2 linked regions of the Prochlorococcus marinus XMU1412 genome follow. The protein of the gene in region 1 binds, or shares a complex with, the protein of each later gene. Links are inferred from orthologs where the notes say so. Each region holds a gene or a part of one and is shown on either strand. Other genes may lie near its edges.

Region 1 (12,039 bases):
CTTCTGCCAAAATGTCCATAGGATGCAGTCTTTCTAAAAAATTTACCTCCCATTTTTTTTGGTAGATTTCTTAAGTTAAATTCTTTTATTATAGCTGCTGGTCTTAAATCAAAGTGCTCTTTGATTAGATCAGTCAAATTAGCTTGTGAAATAAGACCTGTATCAAAAGTTTCCACGAGAATAGAAATTGGTTTTGCTACTCCAATTGCATAACTTAATTGCACTTCTGCTTTTTTTGCCAATTTTGCCTTAACTATGCTTTTAGCTACATAACGTGCTGCATAAGCAGCTGATCTATCTACTTTTGTGGGATCTTTACCAGAAAATGCCCCTCCTCCGTGTCTTGCATATCCACCATAAGTATCTACAATAATTTTTCTGCCAGTTAGCCCCGCATCCCCTTGAGGCCCCCCTACGACAAATTTTCCCGTGGGGTTTACTAGAAATCTTGTATTGCTAATGTTTGGTTTGATTTCTAAATCTTCAGTAGCAGGAATTACAACATGCGTCCATAAATCTTTTTTTATTCTTTGACGAATTTCTTCTTCATTTGTTATTCCATCAATCTCAGGATTATGTTGAGTGGAAATTAAAATCGTGTTAATTGAGACTGGTAAACCTTTTTCGTAATCAATGCTTACTTGAGTTTTACCATCTGGTAGTAGATAATTAAGGACTTCTTCATGCCTCACTTTGGCAAGTTGGATGGCTAATCTATGTGCCAAGCTAATCGGTAAGGGCATTAATTCAGGCGTCTCATCGCATGCATAGCCGAACATTATGCCTTGATCACCAGCTCCAGTATTATCTTCCAAATCATCGTTAACATCATCTGCTTCGTTTACTCCTTGAGAAATATCCGGCGATTGCTCGTCAAGTGCTACTAAAACAGCACAACTATTTGCGTCAAACCCACCTGCTCTATAGCCTTCATATCCAATTTCTTTAATTACATTTCTAACAAGTTTTATATAATCGACTTTTGCTTTTGAAGTTATTTCTCCAGTAAGTAAACAAAGACCCGTATTAACAACAGTTTCGCATGCAACTCTGCTTTCTGGATCTTCAGTCAATAAAGCATCTAAAACAGCGTCACTAATTTGATCACATATTTTGTCAGGATGACCTTCAGTAACGGATTCTGAAGTGAAAATGAAATCACTCATTTATAAATAATTTTGGGATTAGGGAATATCCTAAATTAGATTATCGTTCCAAATCAATTATTGTAAATTAAAAAGACCTGTATTAAGAATAATGAGGCTTAATTTCCGATATTCGTGCACAAAATATAATTGAAGTTATACTGCTTCAGATGAAGCTGTAACGATCTCTTCGTTATCGTCAGTTTGTTCAAATAACATTTGTTTATATTTCGCAGCCATTTCTTCAGCTTTACTAAAAACTTTTTGAGGGTCAGTTAGCATATCTCCTGGTTCAGGTTCAAGTGCTTTAGTAGATAATGAAATTCGCCCTCTTTCTGAATCAAGGTCAATTATCATAACTTTCATTTGGTCATTCACATTTAAAACGTTATGAGGAGTCTCAATATGTTCATGACTAATCTCAGAAATATGCAATAGACCACTAACTCCACCAATATCAATAAAGGCTCCATAAGGTTTAATACCTTTTACAGAACCAACAACAACTTCGCCTACCTCAAGTCGGTTCATTTTTTTCTCAACTAAAGCTCTTCTATGGCTTAGTACTAATCTATTTCTTTCTTCATCAACTTCAAGAAATTTTAAAGGCAAATATTCACCTTCTAAGTCATCTTTAATTTTTCGAGCACTTATATGAGAGCCTGGAATAAAACCTCTCAATCCTTCTACCCTAACAAGAGCTCCTCCTCTATTTGTTGCGAAAACTTCAGAATATATCGTTGCATCTTCTTTTTGGAGTTGTCTAACCCTTTCCCATGCTCTTTGATATTCAATTCTTCTAATGGAGAGGGCTAATTGGCCATCTTCATTTTCTTCGCTCATTATGAAAAATTCTCTGCTTTCTGAAGGTTGTAAAACATCATTAAGTCCTTCAACTCTATTTATTGAAACCTCCTGAACAGGCATAAAAGCAGCTGTTTTTGCCCCTATATCGATCATGGCCCCTTTGGGCTCTAAGGCAAAAACGGTACCTTTAACTAGATCGCCCGGCTTGAAATTATAGTCATACTTACCCAATAGTGATGCAAATTCTTCTTGTGTGAATCCTGCGTTGTCAAAATCCGTATTTTTTCTGCTAGAGGAAGAATCTGCTGAAGGGATATCGCTCTCCAATGATAAATCTTCCTCGTTTTGAGATGCTGAATCATTATCTAACTCAGAAGAGTTTTTAATTTCTTGATCCTCAGAAAGTTCTTTAACGGTTTGGGAAGAATTTTCGTTCATTTGTTGTATCGCAGACTACCTAAGGTAGTTAGAAAGGGATGCTACTAGCCTGCAAACCAATAGCAAAAAACATTTGTGATATGTATTCTACACTTTAAGATGCTGAATTTTATGAAATTGAAGCTAATTGATTTTTTGAATTTCCCTTTAGAGATTCAAGAGTTGAAATAAAATCTTTTACTCCATTAAATTTTCTGTAAACTGAGGCGTATCTTATATAGGCGACTTCGTTTTCTTTCCTAAGATTTTTAAGTATTAATTCTCCGATTTGTGAAGATTTAATATCTTTATTAGAGTCTTGAACAATTTTTGATTCAATTCCATCAACGAAATTGATAATTGCTTCACTACTGAAGTTAGTCTTTTCGCATGCTCTTGATATGCCAGTAAATAATTTTTGTTTATCAAATAATTCTCTGCCACCGTCTTTCTTTATAACTGAAACTGGCATTGTTTCAACTCTTTCATAAGTTGTAAATCTAAAGCTGCAATTTAAACATTCTCTTCTTCTTCGAACACTTTTACCACTATCAGCAGATCTTGATTCCAAAACTCTGCTATCTGTGTTTTGACAGGTTGGACACTGCATGTAGTGAAATAAGGTGAACTGTAACTCTAATAGTAGAGTAAAATCCTAATTATGAAAAGTAAAAAAAAACCTCTTGTTAAAGAGGTTTTTTAATAACATCATTTTTTATCGAATTTAGGTGGATCTCTAAAGGCGACAGCAAAGAATAAAGTGACGACTGCAAGAGTTAAAATAAGAACGTATGCAAAAGCTTCCATAAGATTAAGTAATAAAGTTTAGTTTAAACCCTTCCTGGGATTCTTCTTGTGGTTTCGTCACCAAGTTTCTTGAATAAACCAAATTCAACTTGGTCTCCAATCTCAGCGTCGATACCAGCAAAGGAATTTCTGTAAAGAGTCCTTGAAGCATGCCACCAGTGTCCAAACAAGAATAGCAATCCGAAACATAGATGTGCATATGTAAACCATGCTCTTGGGGAGCTTCGGAATACACCGTCAGATTTATAAGTTTCTCTGTCGAACTTGAATGCTTCACCAAGCTGTGCTTTTCTGGCTAGTCTTTTAACTACTGCAGGATCAGTAAATGTTTGTCCATTTAAATCTCCTCCATAGATAGTTGCAGTTATGCCAGTTTGTTCAAATGAATACTTTGCTTCAGCTCTTCTAAATGGAATATCTGCTCTAACATTACCTTCTTTATCTTCAAGTATAACTGGGAAGTTTTCAAAGAAATTAGGTATTCTTCTAACTTCTAATTCGTTACCTTCCTTGTCTTGGAAAGAAATGTGACCTTGCCAACCAGTTGGTAAACCATCACCATTTACAAGAGCTCCAACTCTGAATAATCCTCCCTTTGCAGGACTGTTTCCAACATAATCATAGAAGGCTAACTTTTCTGGGATTGATGCATATGCCTCTTCTTTAGTGGCACCATCATCAATAGCAGCTTGGACCCTTCTGTTAATTTCAGTTTTGAAATATCCAGAGTCCCATTGATATCTGGTAGGACCAAATAACTCGACTGGAGTTGTCGCTGAACCGTACCACATTGTTCCAGAAACAACGAAAGATACAAATAGTACAGCAGCTAGAGCACTAGCAAGAACTCCTTCAAGACTTCCAAGTTTTAATGCTCTATACAGCCTTTCTCCAGGTCTATTGGTTATGTGAAAAATTCCTCCAATAATACCCATTAGTCCTGCCGCAATATGATTTGCAACTATTCCTCCTGGATTAAAAGGATTAAATCCTTCTACTCCCCATGAAGGGGCCACAGGCTCTACATGACCAGTCAAACCATAAGGGTCAGAAACCCAAATCCCGACGTTTGCGCAATGAAAAGCTCCAAAACCAAAGCATGTTAGTCCAGCTAGAAGAAGGTGAATTCCGAATATTCTTGGTAAATCAAGAGCAGGCTCACCAGTTCTTGAATCTTCCCATAAATCTAAGTCCCAATACGTCCAGTGCCAAATAGAGGCCAGCATCAGTAGTCCACTAAACACTATGTGTGCCGCTGCAACCCCTTCAAAACTCCAGAATCCAGGATCAACTCCTGTAGCACCCGTAATATCCCATCCGTTCCAACTACTTGTGATGCCTAGTCTTGCCATAAAAGGCATAACGTACATTCCTTGTCTCCACATTGGATTAAGAACAGCATCAGAAGGATCAAAAATGGCTAATTCATAAAGAGCCATAGAACCGGCCCAGCCGGCTAATAATGCAGTATGCATAAGATGCACAGCAAGTAGTCGACCTGGGTCATTAATAACTACTGTGTGAACTCGATACCAAGGCAATCCCATCGGTTAATTTCTTGTAACTATGCTGAATAAACAGCTAAACATCACGATAGTAAGGGTTTTTTAGTCTTTGAGGGATTTTTGTAAATAAATTTATTTTCTTGCAAAAATTGGGCAAATCAATAAGCAGAACTGGAGTTACAAGGAATTTTAAGCTAAAAATTGTTAATATTTTGGTCACAATTCTCAAAGTAAAACGCCAAAATAAGAAAAATAACTAAAAAAATGGCAACTATCAGATTTATCCGTGAGGATTTAGAGGTTCAATGTAATCCTGGTGAGAATTTAAGAGAATTAGTAATGAAAGAGAACTTACAACTTTATGGATTAAAAGGAATTTTAGGAAATTGTGGCGGAGCAGGGCAATGCAGTACTTGTTTTATTTCGGTTGAAGGAGGAAGCAAAAATTCTTTAAGCCCTCTTACTTCTGTAGAAGAAGAAAAACTTAAAAATAGACCTGAGAATTGGCGACTTGCATGCCAAACATTAGTTAAATCCTCTACAGTCATTTTAACAAAACCACAATCTCCACCTTCAAATTTTGAAGAACTTAAAAAAAATAGCGAAAATAAAAAATTACCTCGCTAATTGTTTAAGACTGTTAATTAGTTGATAAAAATTTGTTTATTTTTCCACTTTATTTCAAGTTATATGTCTATAGTCTTAATACCTAATAGAACTGTCAACTAAATGGAAACAACTAATTTCGGATTCGTAGCTAGCCTTTTATTTGTAGGGGTGCCAACAATATTCCTTATAGGTTTATTTATTTCTACTCAAGATGGCGAAAAATCAAGCTTCTACTCAGAATCTGGTAAAGGTAAGCTTGGCCCAAAAGGCTAAAGCTTTTATAAATGCTAAGCATTTCTGTAAAAGAAATTTTATTTTGGAAAAAAACACAACTTTCTAAGGGGGGAGATCATGAATCTCTTGCTCTTTTACTTGATTCTGTAGGCGGTATATCAACTAGTGATCTAAATTCGCTTAGTATAAATCCTGAAGGTAGCCTATATTTAAAACATGACTTAGACCATTTAGAGTCTATTTGGGAAGATCATTTATTAAATTCTTCGCCTATCCAATACCTTTGTGGGATTACTTTTTGGAGGGATCTAAAATTAAAAGTCACAAATAAAGTTCTTATACCTAGGTCAGAGACCGAACTAATAGTTGATATTGTCTTCAAGATATTTGGAAAAACTTCGCAGAAATTATGTTTCGCTGAATTAGGAACTGGATCGGGAGCTATTAGTATTGCTTTGGCATTAGCGTATCCATTGTGGGATGGAATAGCTACTGATATAGATCAAGATGTATTAGGAATAGCTACTGAAAATTACATTAATTCTTCTAAACAATCAAATTTAAGATTTTATTGCGGACACTGGTGGAGTCCTCTGGAAAGCTTTAAGGGGAAATTAGATCTGGCAATTTCTAACCCCCCATATATACCTAAAGATACTTATGAAAAATTACCCAAAGAGGTTAAAAATTTTGAACCAAAAATTGCTTTATTAGGAGGTGAAGATGGTTTAAAGCACATTAGAGAAATAATTCAAAAAGCACCATTATTCTTAAAGGAGAATGGTTGGCTAATTATAGAGAATCATTTTGATCAAAGTGAAAAAGTAAAACAACTACTAATTAAAAATAAATTTACATCCATAGAAATCGTGAATGATCTTTCAGGCATTGGTAGGTTTGCCATTGGGAGATATAAATAAATTATTAAAGGTTCATAATCTCAATGAATTTAGTAGACTGCAAAACTGCCTTGAGGACTCTTAAAAGTGGTTTGCCTATAATTTTCCCAACAGACACTTTACCTGCAATTGGATGCTTACCAAAATTCTCAAATATTATTTATGAGTTTAAAAAAAGAGATAGAAACAAACCCTTAATTCTTATGGGATCAGAACATAAACATTTAATTGATTATGTTCACGAATCAGCTAAAGAAGATTACGAAAATTTAGCCTCAAAATATTGGCCTGGAGCTCTGACAATTGTTATTCCTGCTTCATCAAAGCAGGCAGCAAACCTCACTAGTAATGATCTGACTATTGGGTTGAGAATTCCAAATTCAAATATCGCACAATCTCTTATGAGAGAGACAGGCCCATTGTTAACTTCCAGTGCAAATATTTCAGGTTTTAAAGGATCAATTACAGCTGAAGGTATTGCTCTAGACTTCCCTTCTGTAAAAATTTTGGGCCCTATCCCCTGGGGAAAAAGTAGCGGAAAAGCAAGTACTATTATATTTTGGAAGAAAAGTGGAAATTGGAAACTGATTAGAGAAGGAGAAGTATTAGTTAGGGAATTGTATTAATGTTTTTATTATTATTTTTTGTTTTTTTAATTCAATTTTTTACGTATTGGATATTTGAACCCCTTGCATCTTTTTTAGAGTTTGTTCTGGAGATAAGATTTTTTCCTATTGTTGCTCTGATAGGTTTAGTCTTTTTATTTTCAGGAAAGAATATTCAACAGAATTAAATAAATCAAAATGCCGGCTAACAGATTTGAACTGATGACCTTCGCTTTACAAAAGCGCTGCTCTACCGCTGAGCTAAGCCGGCAATCTCTTCATCTTACAATTAGGGAGGGTCAATTATCAGTATTTTTTTAGCTTTTTTTAAATTTATTACTTTTTGATATCTTTGTTAGATTTATCAGCTTTATCAGTTTTTTTGAATTTTATTTCTCCTGACATAGTTCTTTTAATTGGCAAATTGGCAACTAGTGCTGTCATTCTATCCTCAGTCTCTAAACTTACTGCCACCTCCTCAAAATCAATTTCAACATATTTAGCAACAACATCAAGGATCTCTTTCCTCATTTTATCTAAAAGATCAGTTGTTAAGGAACTCATATCAACTCTGTCATGAGCAAGTACAAGTTGTAATCTTTCTCTAGCTGTATTTGCACTAGACGTTTCTCTGCCTAGTAATTTATTTATAAGATCTCTGAGAGTCATCATTTTAAAAAACCTTTGTTTGCATTAATCTCATGAATTTATCTTTAAGACTTTTGCCTTCTTTTTTAAGATCGATAATTGGTACATCTTTATTTGTAAGTCTTTGAGAAACATTCAAATAACATTTTTTTGCAGGAGATCTACCATCTGAAAGGGTCAGTGGCTCTCCTCTATTTGTACTTATTATTACCTGTTCATCTTCTAAAACAATCCCTAATAAAGGCAAAGAAAGGATCCCTTGAACATCTTCGATGGATAACATTTCTTGACTAGCCATCATGTTAGGGCGAACTCTATTGATTACAAGTTGGATAGGCTCAATATCTGAAGTATTAAGAATCCCTATTACTCTATCCGCATCCCGCACTGCCGATAATTCTGGGTTAGTAACAACAATAGCTTCTTTACAGGCTGCAAGAGCATTTTTAAAGCCATCTTCTACGCCAGCAGGACAATCTACTAAGACAAAATCAAATTTTTCACTAAGTAACTCACTAATTTTTTTCATATCTTCGGGCTTCATCCAATCCAACATCCTTGGATCTCCAGCAGGTAGAAGAGCAAGATTGGGTTCCTTTTTATGTCTAACCAATGCTTGGTCAAGACGACAATTCTTGTCTAGAACATCTTGAGCGGTATAAATGATGCGATTTTCTAATCCTAGAAGAAGATCTAAATTTCTTAAACCAAAATCAGCATCTAATACAGCAGTTGTTGCTCCGCTATTAGCAAGTGCTATACCTAGGTTTGCGGTTAAAGTTGTTTTACCAACTCCTCCTTTACCTGAACAAATTAATATTGTGCGAGTATTCTTCCCCACGATTTTTAAGATTTTACAAATAATAAAGCCACTTGCAGAAAGTTAAATATTTTAAAGATTAAGTAATTCTTAAATTTATTTAGTGTGAATTAATTTATTGCAAATTATTGATTAATTTTTATTTTCGATTAAGTGTGGTTTGATAATTATCGTTTGTTTATCTATTACCGCAATTTCTGGATAATAATTTTTGGGTTTATCCTTTGGTCCTATAGCTACCACATCTGCAATTCTTAACTGTAAAGGGTTTAGATAAAGTGATGCAATAGAGGCATTTTTATTCCCGCTTTTACCTGCGAATGCGATCCCTAGTAATTTGCCCCAAACGTAAATATTTTTTTTAGCGGAAACTATTGCTCCTGGATTAACGTCTCCAATAATGCATAGGTTTCCATTTGAAGATATTCTTTCACCCGATCGTAATGTTCCTTTGTGAAGGATATCGTATTTCTTCTTTGAATTGAATAATGATAACTTATTTTTAATCTCTTGCTCTCTAATAAAAACTGAATCTATTTTTAAAAACTTTCCGCTTAGTATTGTATCTCTATTGTTTGAGTAAATGCATAAGGAACAAATGTTAATTTTGTCAAAATGGTTTTTTACTTTTGCTAATTGATGAGCACTTATTGACTCATTGACTACGAAAATTTTTGCTTCTAAAGGTTCCTTGATGGAAGAAAATTTTTTGAATGTTTCATGGATATTATCTAAATCTAATAAAGAAAAAATTTCTAAATATTTACTTTTAGTATTTTTTAAAACGATTTCCATTGAATTAAATCTAGGGATTGTTTTTCATCAATGAAATTTCATTATTAATTTCATTTTTGATCATACCTGGATAAATAATAAAAGAGCTTTCCTGGGATCTCATTAAAGTTTTTATTAATGCAGAACTATTTTCTAATGCGTTTTGATAAGTGCCGTCCCATATTTTCATTGCATTGTTAGATTCAAAACCTTTAAAAGACTTTTCCTTAATACCGCAAAATATTTCTGGATCATAACCATTCATTTCACATAATTTTGTGGCAAATGCAAGGATTTTTAATCTATTCATCTTAGTTAAAAAACTTATGTCTGATGCCTTTAATAAATCTCTATCAATAAACATTTTGCATAGTGTAGAAAGTGGTTCAAAAGATTCATCTTTCCATCTCATCAAATGATAAAAAAAGGTTACATCATCATTTCTTATGAAATCATCAAAATCAATCTTGGAAGGTGAAAAAATCCATTTATATAAAGAATCATCTAACCAAATTTTCTTTTCATAATAATGTTTTATTGTGTATAGTATTTTTTCCAAAATCCATGTCGATATTTCGTTTATCTTGTGATTGTATATTGTTCTATACATCAAGTTTCTTAGTACGAGGAAATGCTCGATAGCGATCACTCCTTTTGGTTTGATTCCGATATTACCATCGGGTGAAAAGGTGAGAGCTGAAATAATTCTTTCTAAATCTACTAACCCATAATTAGTACCTGTGTTGTAACTATCGCGTAAAAGATAATCGAGACGATCGCAATCTACCTCACTACTTATCAATGTTTTTAAAGGTTTTGAAAATAGTTGTTTTGATTGAAATAATTCACCAATTTTTTTCGGTAATTCGTTGTCATATTTTTTGAGGATTGAATTTATTGGAGAATAATTTGTAACTAAGTTTTCAGACCATTGTTCGTGATTATGCTTGAATATTGTTTCACTGGTATGGCTTAAAGGCCCATGACCTAAATCATGTAGTAGAGCTGCTCCATAAAGAATAAATTTATTTTCACAAAATGAAGATTTAATTTCAATTAATCTCTTATAAATTTTTCTAGCTATACAAAAAACACCAATTGAGTGAGTAAATCTACTCGATTCTGCGCCATGAAAAAGTAATGATGCAGCGCCTAGTTGTTTTATTCTTCTTAGTCTTTGAAAAGCGACTGTATCAATTAATTCCATAATCATTAATTCTTCTGGCTTTCCAGCATCAAATACTATTTCTTTATGAATTGGGTCATGAAAAATTCTTTTAATACTCATAATTTTTAGGATTTTTTATTTTCAATCCTTAACCATTTAAAGATTCAATTTCTTCATTGTTTAATTCAATATTTTGAACTGAAACTTCTTCTTTTTCCAATAGCGACCCCAGAAATAATTCTGCATTCCTCACCCATTTATCATCAGTACTTCCATAATCACTTGTATCCGGGAGATCAAGTAATTTGTTAGGAGTCATACCTTGGCCTTGAATATTATTACCATTGGGGGTTAAGTAACTAGCTACTGTTATGGCAATACCACTATCTTCTCCCAAACTTTTTAGGGATTGAATTAAACCTTTCCCATAAGTTTGCTCTCCCATAAGAATTGATCTCTCATTATCTTGTAAAGAACCGGCAAGTATTTCACTTGCACTTGCAGTACCTTTATTTACTAAAGTCACCATTGGTCCATCAAAAGATGTCTCCTTTTGAGAAATAATTGCATCTTTTATTCCATTTCTATCTTTTGTCTCGACTACAGGTTTCTCACTCAATAATGAGTCTGCAACTGCTATACCAGAGCTTACTAGTCCCCCTGAATTATTTCTAAGATCCAAGATCAAGCCTTCAACCTCTTTCTCTTTTAACTCTTGAAGTGCCTCTTCAACTTTTTTGGGTACGCTTTCGCTGAATTGAGTTATCCTTAAATATCCTATTGTGTGAGAATCGTCTCTCAATCTTTTTGTTCGAACTGGTCTGAGATCTACTGATCTTCTTTCTAGATCGACTTCCCTAACTTCTCCTGATTTCGAAGATACTTCAACTAAAACTTTTGTCCCTGATTCACCTCTTAACTTAGAGGCAGTACTTGCAAGCCCTAATTTTTCTGATGAAATTCCGTCCACTTTCTCTATCAAGTCCCCGCTTACTATTCCAGCTTCTTCAGCTGGAGAACCCCCAAGAGTAGAGATAACTTTAACTTTATTGTCATCATCTTCACCTAATTGAAGCCCAACTCCATTAATTTCACTCCCAAAATTACTTGATTTCAAAAGTTCATAATCTTTTGGGCGTAAAACTCTTGTGTAGGGATCTTCTAGAGGTCTTAACATGTCTTCAATTGCGGAATAAGCCTCTTCACTTGTTTCAATTTGTTTCTGTAATGTTTTTTGTCTAATTCTTTTCCATTGGATTTCATCAAACTTTTCAGGATCATAAAAACCTTCGTTTACTAAGGTCCAAGCGTCAAGTACTAATTGCCTGCTATCACTGAGAGCATCAACTCTTTCAGTCAACAAAAGATTGATAGAAAAAACTATGATCATTGATGCAGTGATCAAAGTTTTGAATGTTAAAAGTTTGTTAAAAGATGAATTCATTGGGTTAAGTGTTAACACCAAGTATAAGAATTTTAAGTAAGCTCTTTATATCAAAGCTAATTTTTTTTTGGATGGCGAATTCTTCATCTGTTTATGACTGGTTTCAAGAAAGGCTTGAAATCCAAGACATAACTGACGACGTAACTTCCAAGTACGT
Region 2 (11,888 bases), on another replicon or contig:
ATCCTGTATTATTAAATAGTTAATTTATCAAAATGAATAGTCAAATAAAAAACAAAGCTGTTTATTGGGGAACTGGAAGAAGAAAAACTTCAGTAGCTAGAGTTCGCTTGATTCCTGGAAATGGACTAATAAAAATTAATGGTCGTTCTGGAGATGATTATTTAAACTATAACCCTCTGCACTTAAATTCAATAAAAGCACCTTTGCAAACTCTAGGCCTTGAGAATTCTTATGATATTCTTGTAAATGTATTTGGTGGTGGATTGACAGGTCAAGCAGATGCTATCAAGCAAGGAGCAGCAAGAGCACTTTGTGAATTATCTCCTGACAATAGGAAACCGCTAAAAACTGAAGGTCATCTTAGTAGAGATCCTAGAGCGAAGGAACGAAGAAAATATGGTCTTAAAAAAGCAAGAAAAGCTCCTCAATTCTCTAAACGTTAAAGGAATTTAAATCATGCCAAAATCAGAAATACACCCAAAATGGTATCCAGATGCGAAAGTTATTTGTAATGGAGAAGTTGTAATGACTACTGGCTCCACGCAGCCTGAATTACATGTTGATGTATGGAGTGGTAATCATCCTTTCTTCACTGGAACTCAAAAGATTCTTGATACAGAAGGAAGGGTTGATAGATTTATGAAGAAATATGGAATGGGTTCAGCTAATTCGGCCACATCAAAAGAAGAAAAAGATTCTAAAAAATAGAATTTTCAAAAATTAAGCATAATTTCAATTGGAATACTCAACATTAATTGCAAGGTTGAAAACTGCTTCAGAAAGTTTTGAAAATTTGGAAGTGCAGCTTGCAGATCCTGATATAGCTAATGATCCAAAAAAATTAGAATCAATAGCAAGAGAAAGGTCAAAATTGGAACCTCTAGTGGTTGATTTTAATAAGTTGCTTGATACTGATAAAGAAATCGAAGATTCAAAAAATCTACTTAGAGAGAATAGAAATGATAAAGAAATGGAATCTTTGATTAATGAGGAGTTAATTACTCTAGAGGAATGCAAGAATGAACTGATTCAAAAAACCACAATCGCCTTATTACCAAAAGATCCAAGAGATGAAAGAAGTGTAATGTTGGAAATCAGAGCCGGTGCAGGAGGTAACGAGGCTTGTATTTGGGCGGGTGATTTAGCAAGAATGTATGAAAGATATGGACAAAAAATTGGATGGTCTGTAAAACCTGTAAGTGCTTCCGAGTCCGATATGGGAGGATTCAAGGAGTTAGTTATATCAGTTAAGGGAGATTCTGTATATAGTCAACTTAAATTTGAGGCTGGTGTGCATAGAGTCCAAAGGGTTCCAGCTACTGAATCGCAAGGTAGAGTTCACACCTCTACTGCTACAGTGGCCGTCATGCCTGAGGCTGATCCTGTTGAAGTTAAGATTGATCCAACTGATCTAGAGGTTGGCACAGCAAGATCTGGAGGTGCAGGGGGACAAAATGTTAATAAGGTAGAGACAGCTATTGATCTTCTCCATAAGCCTACAGGAATAAGAGTTTTTTGTACTCAAGAGAGATCACAATTGCAAAATCGCGAACGAGCGATGGAAATTTTAAGAGCTAAATTATATGAAATTCAATTAAAAGAAGCTAATGCAAAAGAAAGATCTCAAAGGCTTTCCCAGGTTGGAACAGGTGACAGGAGTGAAAAAATTAGAACTTATAATTTTAAAGATAACAGGACAACTGATCATAGATTAGGTTCCAATTTTTCATTAGAACCAATTCTTGCTGGTCAATTGGATGAAGTGATTGATGCATGCATAGCACAAGAACAAAAAAGAATGATGGAAGATTTTAATAACGGAGCAAATTAAGATTTTATTTTTATTAGATTGCAATTCCTATTACGTATTTACTCCATTCTTTATGTCTGCCAGAGTCAATTTGTCTTGTGGCCTCAAAATTAAGATTACTAAGTGGACGATAAGGCTTGCGTTTTAAAGGCATATTTGCCTCGCTTGGGGTTCGGTTACCTTTTTGTACATTACATCTGAGGCATGCTGTAGTAACATTTTCCCAGTTATCTGATCCACCTCTACTTCTCGGTAAAACATGATCTATTGATAGGTCGCTACCCCTATAGTTACAGTACTGGCAAGTATTATTATCTCTTAGGAGAATATTTTTTCTTGTTAAAGAAACCTCTCTAAAAGGTACCTTTACGTAGTAACGAAGTCTTATAACTGTCGGCAATTTTCTGCCGCAATGTATTGAATATGTTTTATCTTCCTCTAAGCTTTCTGCTTTACCTTTGATCATCAAAATGACAGCTCTTCGCCAAGAAGTGATATTCAAAGGTTCATAAGATGCATTTAAAACTAGAGTCTGGCTCATGCCAAAATACAATTTACATGTCATGCTAACTGTATATTTCAATAAGCGCATGTAATTGTGCAAAGTTAATGCAAATTCGGCAATCTAATCAGGGATTTAATTTTGATAAATATCCAATTTTTGAACAAGATCTAGATCCAAAACAAAGGGCATGGATAGAAGTTAAAGGTAAAGCATTAGAGGCAAATGTAAGGCAATTAAGAACAAAACTAAATAATAATTGTCAATTTATGGCGGTTGTCAAAGCTGATGGATATGGACATGATGCAAAATTAGTATCAGAATATGCTATCAAGGGCGGAGCTTCAGAATTAGGTGTTGCTACTTTAAAAGAAGGGATTAAGCTACGTTCTTTTGGAATTAAAAAACCAATTCTTATTCTCGGAAATCTATATACAAAAAGAGATTTAATAATATCCTTTAAAAATGATCTTATGCCAACTATCAGTAGTATAAGAGAGTGTTTAATTTGTAATAATATCGGGAAGCACTTTGGATTGAAATTTTCTTTACATCTTAAGGTTGATACTGGAATGTCAAGATTAGGGTTTGAATCTAATAAATTTGTACAGCAATTCGAAAAAATAAAATCTTTTGAGAACATTTCAATAGAAGGAATATATAGTCATTTATCTTCTGCAGATGAAGATAACTCATTGGATTCTCAAAGTATTACACAATTACAAAGACTGAAGTTTAATCAATTATTGAAGCAAATAAATCTTGATCGAAATAATCAAATTAAGATTCATTTGGCTAATTCTGCTGGAATGCTTCTTAACAAAGATTTTCATTTTCACATGGTGCGTGTTGGACTTTCTATGTACGGATATAGTCCTCTAGCCAAAATAGATAAAAATTTATTACTTAAACCAGCTTTATCTTTGAAGGCCAAAGTAGCTTTTATAAGAACTATTGATAAAGGTGTGAGTGTAAGTTATGGAGGCAAATTTGTGAGCCACAGAAAAACTAAGTTAGCTGTATTAAGTATTGGTTATGCAGATGGTGTACCAAGAAATCTTTCAGGCAAGATTAACGTTATTCATAATAATAAATTTTATCCTCAAGTTGGTTCCATAACTATGGACCAAATGATGGTGGACATAACAGATTCCAATGAAATTAAAGTTGGTAGTACCATGTTATTACTTGGATCTAATGGAGATAAAACAATTTCTCCTCTTGAATGGGCAAGAAAATCTAATACTATCCCTTGGGAAATTCTTTGTTCTTTTAAAAATAGATTACCGAAAGTTCAAGTAGATTAGACATTTCGATTAAATAAAAAATTTTGAATGTTTGCATAAAAATTGATAATGTATAAGAACTGGAGAGGTGGCTGAGTGGTTGAAAGCGGCTCCCTGCTAAGGAGTTACAGGAGGTAACTTTTGTCGAGGGTTCGAATCCCTCCCTCTCCGTTATTTATTTAGAAATTTTTTTTATTAATATTTGTTTTAAAAAAGGTCAAGATTAATATCTTTAAGGTCATAAATAGAATTTAGAATAAAGTCAGCGCCTGCATTTCTAAGATTTGTTTCGTAAGAAGTACGTTCTTTTAATCGAGAATTTAAATGTAAATGAGGCGGCGCTATTCCTATACTTATGAATTTCTGAGATGGTATTTCCTTTCTAGCATTTATAACTGTATTTATATCTGCAATAGTATCTCCTACATATGCAATGGGAACATTTGATTCGCCAAGTTTATCTCCAATAAGCTTTTTTGATAAGTTAATAAAACCTTTAGGATCAGGTTTGTCAGGGGCATCTCCCATAGATATTAAAGGTGGTGATTTTAGTCCAAGTCTTTTTTCTAAAACAAATTTCGCAGAAGCAGACTCTGCACCACTAACAAAACCCCAGATTATTCCATTACCTTGAATTAAATCAAAAAACTTTTTATCAACTAATAATTCCTCATTTGTTATGTACCCAGACCAATATTTACTATCCTTATTTGGATCTCCACCAAAGTAAAACTCTTCAAAACATTTTACTATTTCCTTTCTTGGGGGAATTTTAAGGTTTAAGTTCTCTTTTTTTATATATCTTTTTATAAGTTCTAAACTTAAATCCCAGTCATTATTCCAGATCCCTTCATTTTTTGCATTATCAATATCTATATAACTTGGTTCCCATCCGGAAAATTTGTAAACTGTTTTTTTTAATGAAAGTCTGTAACTATTTTCTACGCTGCGGATTACTCCATCAATGTCAAATAAAATTAAACCAATATTTTTCAATTAAATTACTTACTTCATTATTATAAAAGATTAGTATTCTCTTAAAGAAAAAGCAAAGAAAAACACTTTATATTAAAAGATTATGGATTATCTAAACTTAATTTTGTAAATATCCTCTGGGAGTAAGAAATATTTCGTCAACTAAGGTTGTTTGAGAATTGCCAATAATAATGATTGACAACATATCAATCTCTTTAAAAGGAATGGTGTTTAAGGTGAAAAATTTTTTGGATTGATTTTCTCTCCCTACTTGTCTAGCTATTAAAACTGGAGTATCCCCAGGCCTAGATTGTAAACATATATCTATTACACTTTTTAGCTGCCAATTTCTTTCAATGGATTGAGGATTAAATAAAGCTATTACAAAGTCACCCATAAGAGCTCCTTCAATTCTTTTTTCTATTAAAGACCATGGAGTTAATTTATCGCTTAAGCTTACTGAACAAAAGTCATTCATTAGTGGTGCTCCACTAATCGCAGCCGCTAATTGAACACTACTTATACCTGGATGTACTTCAAAGTACGGTCTATATTCTTTTTTGATTTTTTGAAGTAATTCTAAAAGTAAACCTGCCATGCCATAAAATCCAGATTCACCTGAAGAAATTAAAGCCACTTTTATTCCTTCCTCAGCTAGTTTAATTGCTTTACTGCATCTCTCTTTTTCTTCAGTAAGTTTACTTTCAATTAAAATTTGGTCACTTCTTTTTAAGGGTTTAATTAAATCTAAATACATTTTGTATCCGATCCAAACAGTACATCTTGAAAGTGCTTTTCTTGCATTATTGGTTAGGAAGGAGATATCACCAGGACCACTTCCAATAATATGGATTTCGCCATGGGTTGGATTATATTGATTTTGAGATTCTGCTATGGCGATAGTTACTGCCCCAGATTGATTTTTAAAAATTCTTTTTTCTTTTAGTAATTTTGATGAATCTCCAGCTGCTAGTAAGCAAGAGGCTTCTGCTACGGAAGGCGTGCCAATTTCCTTTTGGACGATATTTGATGGATTTGGAACAATTATATTTGAAAGATCTTCTCTGGTAAAAAACTTAATAGGCAAGTTTTTGTCTTCAGCAAGTTCTAAAATTCCTTTTTCATCTTTTTTAATATCAATAGTTGCAAATCCTGCTATTGAGTGAAGTGATAGATTACTTGACTCAAAAAAAGTTTTTAAAGAATTAGCTATTAAATTTTTGCTGGTATTTCTCTCACAACCCAATCCAATCCATAATACGGGCGGATGCCAAGTAGTTTTTTGATTTTTGAAGATGCTTACATGAAATGTTGCAGCTGGTTTTTCATTTTCTTTTTCATAAATTTGATTGATATTCTTAGCTGATTCTGAAGTTTTCCACAATCTATTACCAGATAATTGTTTGCAAAATATTTCGTCGTTCTTAGATTGTTTAATTACTATTTTTGACCAATCCTTTATATTGCCTGATCTTTTCCAACCCCATTGATTTCCAAATGCATCAAGATTTAAGATGCTTTGATCATTTGAATTATTAGTTTCTATTATTTCGCCACCTAATAAATTAGCAATTTGATATGCAATATTTTGTGTATTTGACTGATGTAAGCCAATTAAGGGAACTATCTTGGAGCATTTGTTATCTATAACGATTACACCTGGATCTTGATCTTTAGAGGTTAAAAAAGAATTTATTATGCGTATTGATGCAGCAATTGACCCTATAAAAATTATTAAATCTATCTCCGGCCACTTTTTAATTAGGATTTCTCTAGGCTTTTGTACTTGAATAAGTTCATTTTCCTTTCCATCATCTTTTGAAGAACTTGCAATATATATATCGTTGACAAATTTGGTTTTTTTAAGCCTTTTTAAAATTTCTTTTGAATTATTTGATAGACCTATTGCAATTCCTTTCAAATTAGAAACTATCGATAGTTACTTTGAAATTATATCCTGTCGCTTGATTTAAAAAATTTTCTTTGAAATATAAAAAAAAATTTAAGAAATTTAAATAAAATCTGAGTAAAAATACTCATAATTTAGTCTTAGACTAGAATTTAACAAAATATTCATATAGTAACAATCATTAGAACATTTGTTACGTTAATGCATAACGAAAGAATCTTTGCCTTATTATTTTTGAAACGAATATCTAAAGTTCCGAGGGATTCGTTTTCTTGAACATTATTATTAAAAATAGGTTCAAGATCTGATCAATCGGCTTTAATGTCAATTATTTTCGAGGTGCTAGATGACCATCAGCCCACCAGAAAGTGGAGAAAAAAACAAAAAAGTTTTGGAGGATCCTGTCAAGGCCGATCCGAGACCTATTGATTTTGCCAAATTAGATAAGCCAGGTTTCTGGTCAAGTAAATTATCTAAAGGTCCAAAAACTACAACTTGGATCTGGAATTTGCATGCTGACGCACATGATTTTGATGTGCATACAGGCGATGCTGAAGAAGCAACAAGAAAAATCTTTTCAGCTCATTTTGGACATCTTGCAGTCATTTTTATATGGATGAGTGCTGCATTTTTCCATGGAGCAAGATTTTCTAATTATTCAGGTTGGTTAGCTGATCCAACTCATGTAAAACCCGGAGCTCAGCAAGTATGGGCAATTGTTGGTCAAGAAATGCTTAATGCTGATCTTGGGGCTAACTACAACGGTATTCAAATCAGTTCAGGAATATTCCACATGTGGAGAGCATGGGGAATTACTAATGAAAGTGAACTGATGGCATTAGCTATAGGTGCTGTAGTAATGGCTGCACTTATGCTTCATGCCGGAATTTTTCATTATCACAAAGCAGCTCCAAAAATGGAGTGGTTCCAAGATATTGAGTCTATGCTTAACCACCATATAGCTGGTTTAGTAGGACTAGGATCTCTAGCATGGGCTGGACATTGTATTCATATCGGAGCTCCTACTGCAGCACTCTTAGATGCAATTGATGCAGGCTCTCCTTTAGTAATCAATGGTAAAGAAATAGCAACTATTGCAGATATGCCTATGCCGCATCAACTCTGTGATCCACAAATTATCGGTCAGATATTTCCTGGATTAGCAAGTGGTACAGGTAATTTCTTTAGTTTAAACTGGTTAGCTTTCTCAGATTTCCTTACTTTCAAAGGTGGACTTAACCCTGTTACAGGAAGTTTATGGATGACTGATGTTTCACATCATCACTTAGCTTTTGGTGTAATAGCAATCATTGGTGGTCATATGTATAGGACCAATTACGGTATTGGTCATAGTATGAAAGAAATATTAGATTCACAGCAAGGAGACCCAATATTATTTCCTGCTCCTAAAGGTCATCAAGGTCTTTTTGAGTTCATGGCAGAAAGTAGACATGCCCAGCTTGCAGTAAATCTAGCAATGCTTGGATCAATAAGTATACTTGTATCTCATCATATGTATGCGATGCCTCCATATCCATATATAGCTACTGACTACATGACAGTTCTTGGATTATTTACTCATCACATGTGGATAGGTGGATTATTCATAGTAGGTGCAGGAGCCCATGCTGGAATTGCAATGGTTAGAGATTATGATCCAGCAAAACATATTGATAACGTATTAGACAGAATCCTTAAAGCAAGAGATGCTTTAATCAGCCACTTGAACTGGGTATGTATGTGGTTAGGATTCCATAGCTTTGGACTCTATATTCACAACGACACTATGAGGGCTTTGGGTAGACCTCAAGATATGTTTAGTGATTCTGCAATCCAACTTCAGCCAATTTTTGCTCAATGGGTACAGAGTATTCAAGCATCTGCTGTTGGTACTTCTCTTTTAGCAGGTACTGCAGAAGCTTTACCTCACAAAGCTTTAAGTGAAGTTTTTAATGGAAGTTTAGTAGAAGTGGGTGGAAAGGTTGCTATAGCTCCAATTCCATTAGGGACAGCTGATTTAATGATTCATCATATTCATGCTTTCCAAATTCACGTAACTGTTTTGATACTTCTCAAAGGAGTACTTTATGCAAGAAGTTCAAGGTTGATCCCTGATAAAGCTTCTTTAGGATTTAGATTCCCTTGTGATGGACCTGGAAGAGGTGGTACATGTCAAGTTTCTTCATGGGACCACGTTTTCTTAGCCCTTTTCTGGATGTATAACTGTTTATCAATAGTAATTTTCCACTTCTCTTGGAAAATGCAGAGTGATGTTTGGGGACTTACTGGTGGTAACTTCGCACAAAGCTCCATTACTATTAATGGTTGGTTAAGAGATTTCCTTTGGGCGCAAGCTTCTCAAGTATTAACAAGTTATGGTCAATCAATAAGCATGTACGGTTTGATGTTCTTAGGAGCTCACTTCATATGGGCATTTAGTTTAATGTTCCTCTTTAGTGGAAGGGGATATTGGCAAGAATTATTCGAATCAATTGTTTGGGCACATAACAAACTTAAAGTTGCTCCAACCATCCAACCAAGAGCTTTATCTATCACCCAGGGTAGAGCAGTAGGTGTAACACACTTCCTTGTCGGCGGTATTGCTACCACATGGGCCTTCTTCCATGCTCGCCTTTTCGGGCTGGGCTAATTACCTGAACTTCACCTCTTTAATTCAATGGCAACAAAATTTCCATCATTTAACCAGGGTCTAGCTCAGGACCCTACAACCCGACGAATATGGTACGGAATAGCTACCGCTCACGACTTTGAAAGTCATGATGGTATGACCGAAGAAAAGCTTTATCAGAAGCTTTTCTCTACACATTTTGGTCATCTCGCGATTATCGCCCTCTGGGTAGCTGGTAACTTATTTCATATTGCTTGGCAAGGCAACTTCGAGCAATTTGTACTTGATCCAACTCACGTTCGTCCTATTGCTCATGCTATTTGGGATCCTCATTTTGGATCTGGAATCACAGAAGCAATGACACAAGCAGGAGCTAGTGGTCCAGTAAACATAGCTTACTCAGGTCTCTACCATTGGTGGTATACAATTGGAATGAGAACTAATGAGCAACTCTTCCAAGCTTCAATATTCATGAGTATTTTGGCTTGTTGGACTCTGTTTGCAGGTTGGTTACACTTACAGCCAAAATTCAGACCCTCTCTAGCTTGGTTTAAAAATGCTGAGTCAAGATTAAATCATCATTTAGCTGTCTTATTTGGTTTTAGTAGTATCGCTTGGACAGGTCATTTGGTTCATGTTGCTATACCTGAATCAAGAGGACAGCATGTAGGTTGGGATAACTGGTTAACAGTGCTTCCACACCCTGCAGGTTTAGCTCCTTTCTTTACTCTAAATTGGGGAGCTTATGCTCAAAATCCTGATTCTTTAGATCAAGTATTTGGAACAGCTGAAGGAGCTGGAACAGCAATATTTACTTTCTTAGGTGGTCTTCATCCTCAAAGTGAGGCATTATGGCTTACCGATATTGCGCATCACCATATTGCGATTGGAACAGTTTTTGTAATTGCTGGTCACATGTATAGAAATACTTTTGGTATTGGACATAGCCTCAAAGAAATTACAGAAGCTCATAATACAAGACACCCTAATGATCCTCATAAAGGTAGTTTTGGGATTAACCACGATGGAATATATGAAACCGTAAATAACTCCTTACATTTCCAACTTGGATTAGCATTAGCATCACTTGGTGTAGCAACTTCTCTAGTGGCGCAACATATGGGTGCACTTCCTTCTTATGCTTTCATTGCAAGAGACTACACTACACAATCTGCTTTATATAGTCATCATCAGTACATAGCAATGTTCTTGATGGTTGGTGCTTTCGCACACGGTGCTATTTTCTTTGTTAGAGATTACGATCCAGAATTAAATAAAGATAATGTATTAGCAAGAGTGCTTGGAACGAAGGAAGCTTTGATAAGTCACCTTAGTTGGGTAACAATGTTGCTTGGATTCCATACTCTAGGAATTTACGTTCATAACGATGTTGTTGTGGCTTTTGGTAATCCTGAAAAGCAAATTCTAATCGAGCCAGTATTTGCTCAATTCGTTCAAGCTGCTCAAGGTAAGATGATGTACGGTTTTAACGCTTTATTATCTGATCCTACAAGTTCAGCAACTCTCGCAGCTAATTCATTACCAGGTAATCATTACTGGATGGATCTTATCAATAGACAAGATGCATTAAGTGCTTTCTTACCTATCGGGCCAGCAGATTTCTTAGTTCACCACGCTATCGCTTTAGGTCTTCATACAACTGCATTAATCCTTATCAAAGGTGCACTTGATGCTAGAGGAACAAAATTAATTCCTGATAAGAAAGATTTAGGTTATGCATTCCCTTGCGATGGACCTGGACGTGGAGGTACTTGTGATAGTTCATCTTGGGACGCTATGTACTTAGCTATGTTCTGGGCATTAAATTTACTAGCATGGGTAACTTTCTACTGGCATTGGAAACACCTAGCAATTTGGCAGGGTAACGTAGCACAATTTAACGAATCAGGAACTTATCTAATGGGTTGGTTCAGAGATTATCTCTGGTTAAACTCTGCTCAACTTATTAATGGATATAATCCATTTGGAGTAAATTCTCTATCTCCTTGGGCTTGGATGTTCCTATTCGGTCACTTAGTTTGGGCTACTGGTTTCATGTTCCTAATATCATGGCGTGGTTACTGGCAAGAGTTAATTGAAACATTAGTTTGGGCACATCAGCGTACTCCAATTGCTAACCTTGTTGGCTGGAGAGATAAGCCAGTTGCACTTTCAATTGTTCAAGCTAGATTAGTTGGATTAGCACATTTCACGATTGGAAACATACTTACATTTGGTGCATTTGTTATCGCATCCACTTCAGGTAAGTTTGGTTAAATTTTCCTTAAATAATTTAAATCACCACATTTGTGGTGATTTTTTTTGTTTAATTTTAATGTTCTAAATTAAGTTAAAATTGTGTAATTATTATTAAATATAAATGTCAGATATAAAACAATTAATTTCTATTATCGTCCCTGTTTTTAATGAAAGCGAGAGTATTGGTCTTTTATTAGATGAAGTTATAAATGTAATGTCTTCTCATAAATTCTATTTTGAATTGATTGTTGTAAATGATGGTTCTAAAGATAATACTCATCAAGTATTAAAGCAACTAACTCTCAACATTAAAGAATTGTCAGTAATTTCCCTCCGCAAAAATTATGGTCAAACTGCAGCAATGTCAGCTGGCTTTGATAATTCTAAGGGCGATATTGTTATTACTTTGGATGGAGATTTACAGAATGATCCAAATGATATTCCTCTATTAATTTCAGAAATCAATAATGGTTATGATTTGGTTTGTGGTTGGAGGTTTGATAGAAAAGATAAATTAA

What was found.
Region 2: the proteins of prmC (region 1) and prfA are in contact, whole or in part, in a crystal structure (PDB 2B3T), measured with the Escherichia coli proteins. The link is inferred for Prochlorococcus marinus XMU1412 from one-to-one orthologs.

Annotation. Positions count from the first base shown.
Region 1 is NZ_JAAORJ010000001.1:296,812-308,850, forward strand. What follows is about bases 4,595-7,509. They hold prmC (peptide chain release factor N(5)-glutamine methyltransferase), read left to right. Parts: upstream 4,595-5,574; coding sequence 5,575-6,444; downstream 6,445-7,509. Other genes in these bases: psbB (photosystem II chlorophyll-binding protein CP47), read right to left, coding at 4,595-4,723; HA152_RS01660 (2Fe-2S iron-sulfur cluster-binding protein), read left to right, coding at 4,946-5,308; psbM (photosystem II reaction center protein PsbM), read left to right, coding at 5,411-5,563; HA152_RS01675 (L-threonylcarbamoyladenylate synthase), read left to right, coding at 6,468-7,049; minE (cell division topological specificity factor MinE), read right to left, coding at 7,365-7,509. In the rest of the region: metK (methionine adenosyltransferase), read right to left, coding at 1-1,166; HA152_RS01640 (30S ribosomal protein S1), read right to left, coding at 1,302-2,390; transcriptional regulator NrdR, read right to left, coding at 2,500-2,979; HA152_RS01650 (photosystem II reaction center protein T), read right to left, coding at 3,078-3,176; more of psbB, read right to left, coding at 3,200-4,594; more of minE, read right to left, coding at 7,510-7,700; septum site-determining protein MinD, read right to left, coding at 7,702-8,517; HA152_RS01695 (septum site-determining protein MinC), read right to left, coding at 8,629-9,291; HA152_RS01700 (HD domain-containing protein), read right to left, coding at 9,302-10,558; carboxyl-terminal processing protease CtpZ, read right to left, coding at 10,587-11,882; petB (cytochrome b6), read left to right, coding at 11,954-12,039. UniProt on the Escherichia coli protein: Methylates the class 1 translation termination release factors RF1/PrfA and RF2/PrfB on the glutamine residue of the universally conserved GGQ motif, i.e. on 'Gln-235' in RF1 and on 'Gln-252' in RF2.
Region 2 is NZ_JAAORJ010000004.1:445,958-457,845, reverse strand. What follows is about bases 20-2,783. They hold prfA (peptide chain release factor 1), read left to right. Parts: upstream 20-736; coding sequence 737-1,831; downstream 1,832-2,783. Other genes in these bases: alr (alanine racemase), read left to right, coding at 2,420-2,783; HA152_RS08955 (HNH endonuclease), read right to left, coding at 1,845-2,402; rpmE (50S ribosomal protein L31), read left to right, coding at 457-708; rpsI (30S ribosomal protein S9), read left to right, coding at 33-443; rplM (50S ribosomal protein L13), read left to right, coding at 20-23. Outside these bases: more of rplM, read left to right, coding at 1-19; more of alr, read left to right, coding at 2,784-3,619; HA152_RS08940 (TIGR01548 family HAD-type hydrolase), read right to left, coding at 3,806-4,594; cobJ (precorrin-3B C(17)-methyltransferase), read right to left, coding at 4,692-6,494; photosystem I core protein PsaA, read left to right, coding at 6,829-9,132; photosystem I core protein PsaB, read left to right, coding at 9,160-11,388; HA152_RS08920 (glycosyltransferase family 2 protein), read left to right, coding at 11,492-11,888. UniProt on the Escherichia coli protein: Peptide chain release factor 1 directs the termination of translation in response to the peptide chain termination codons UAG and UAA.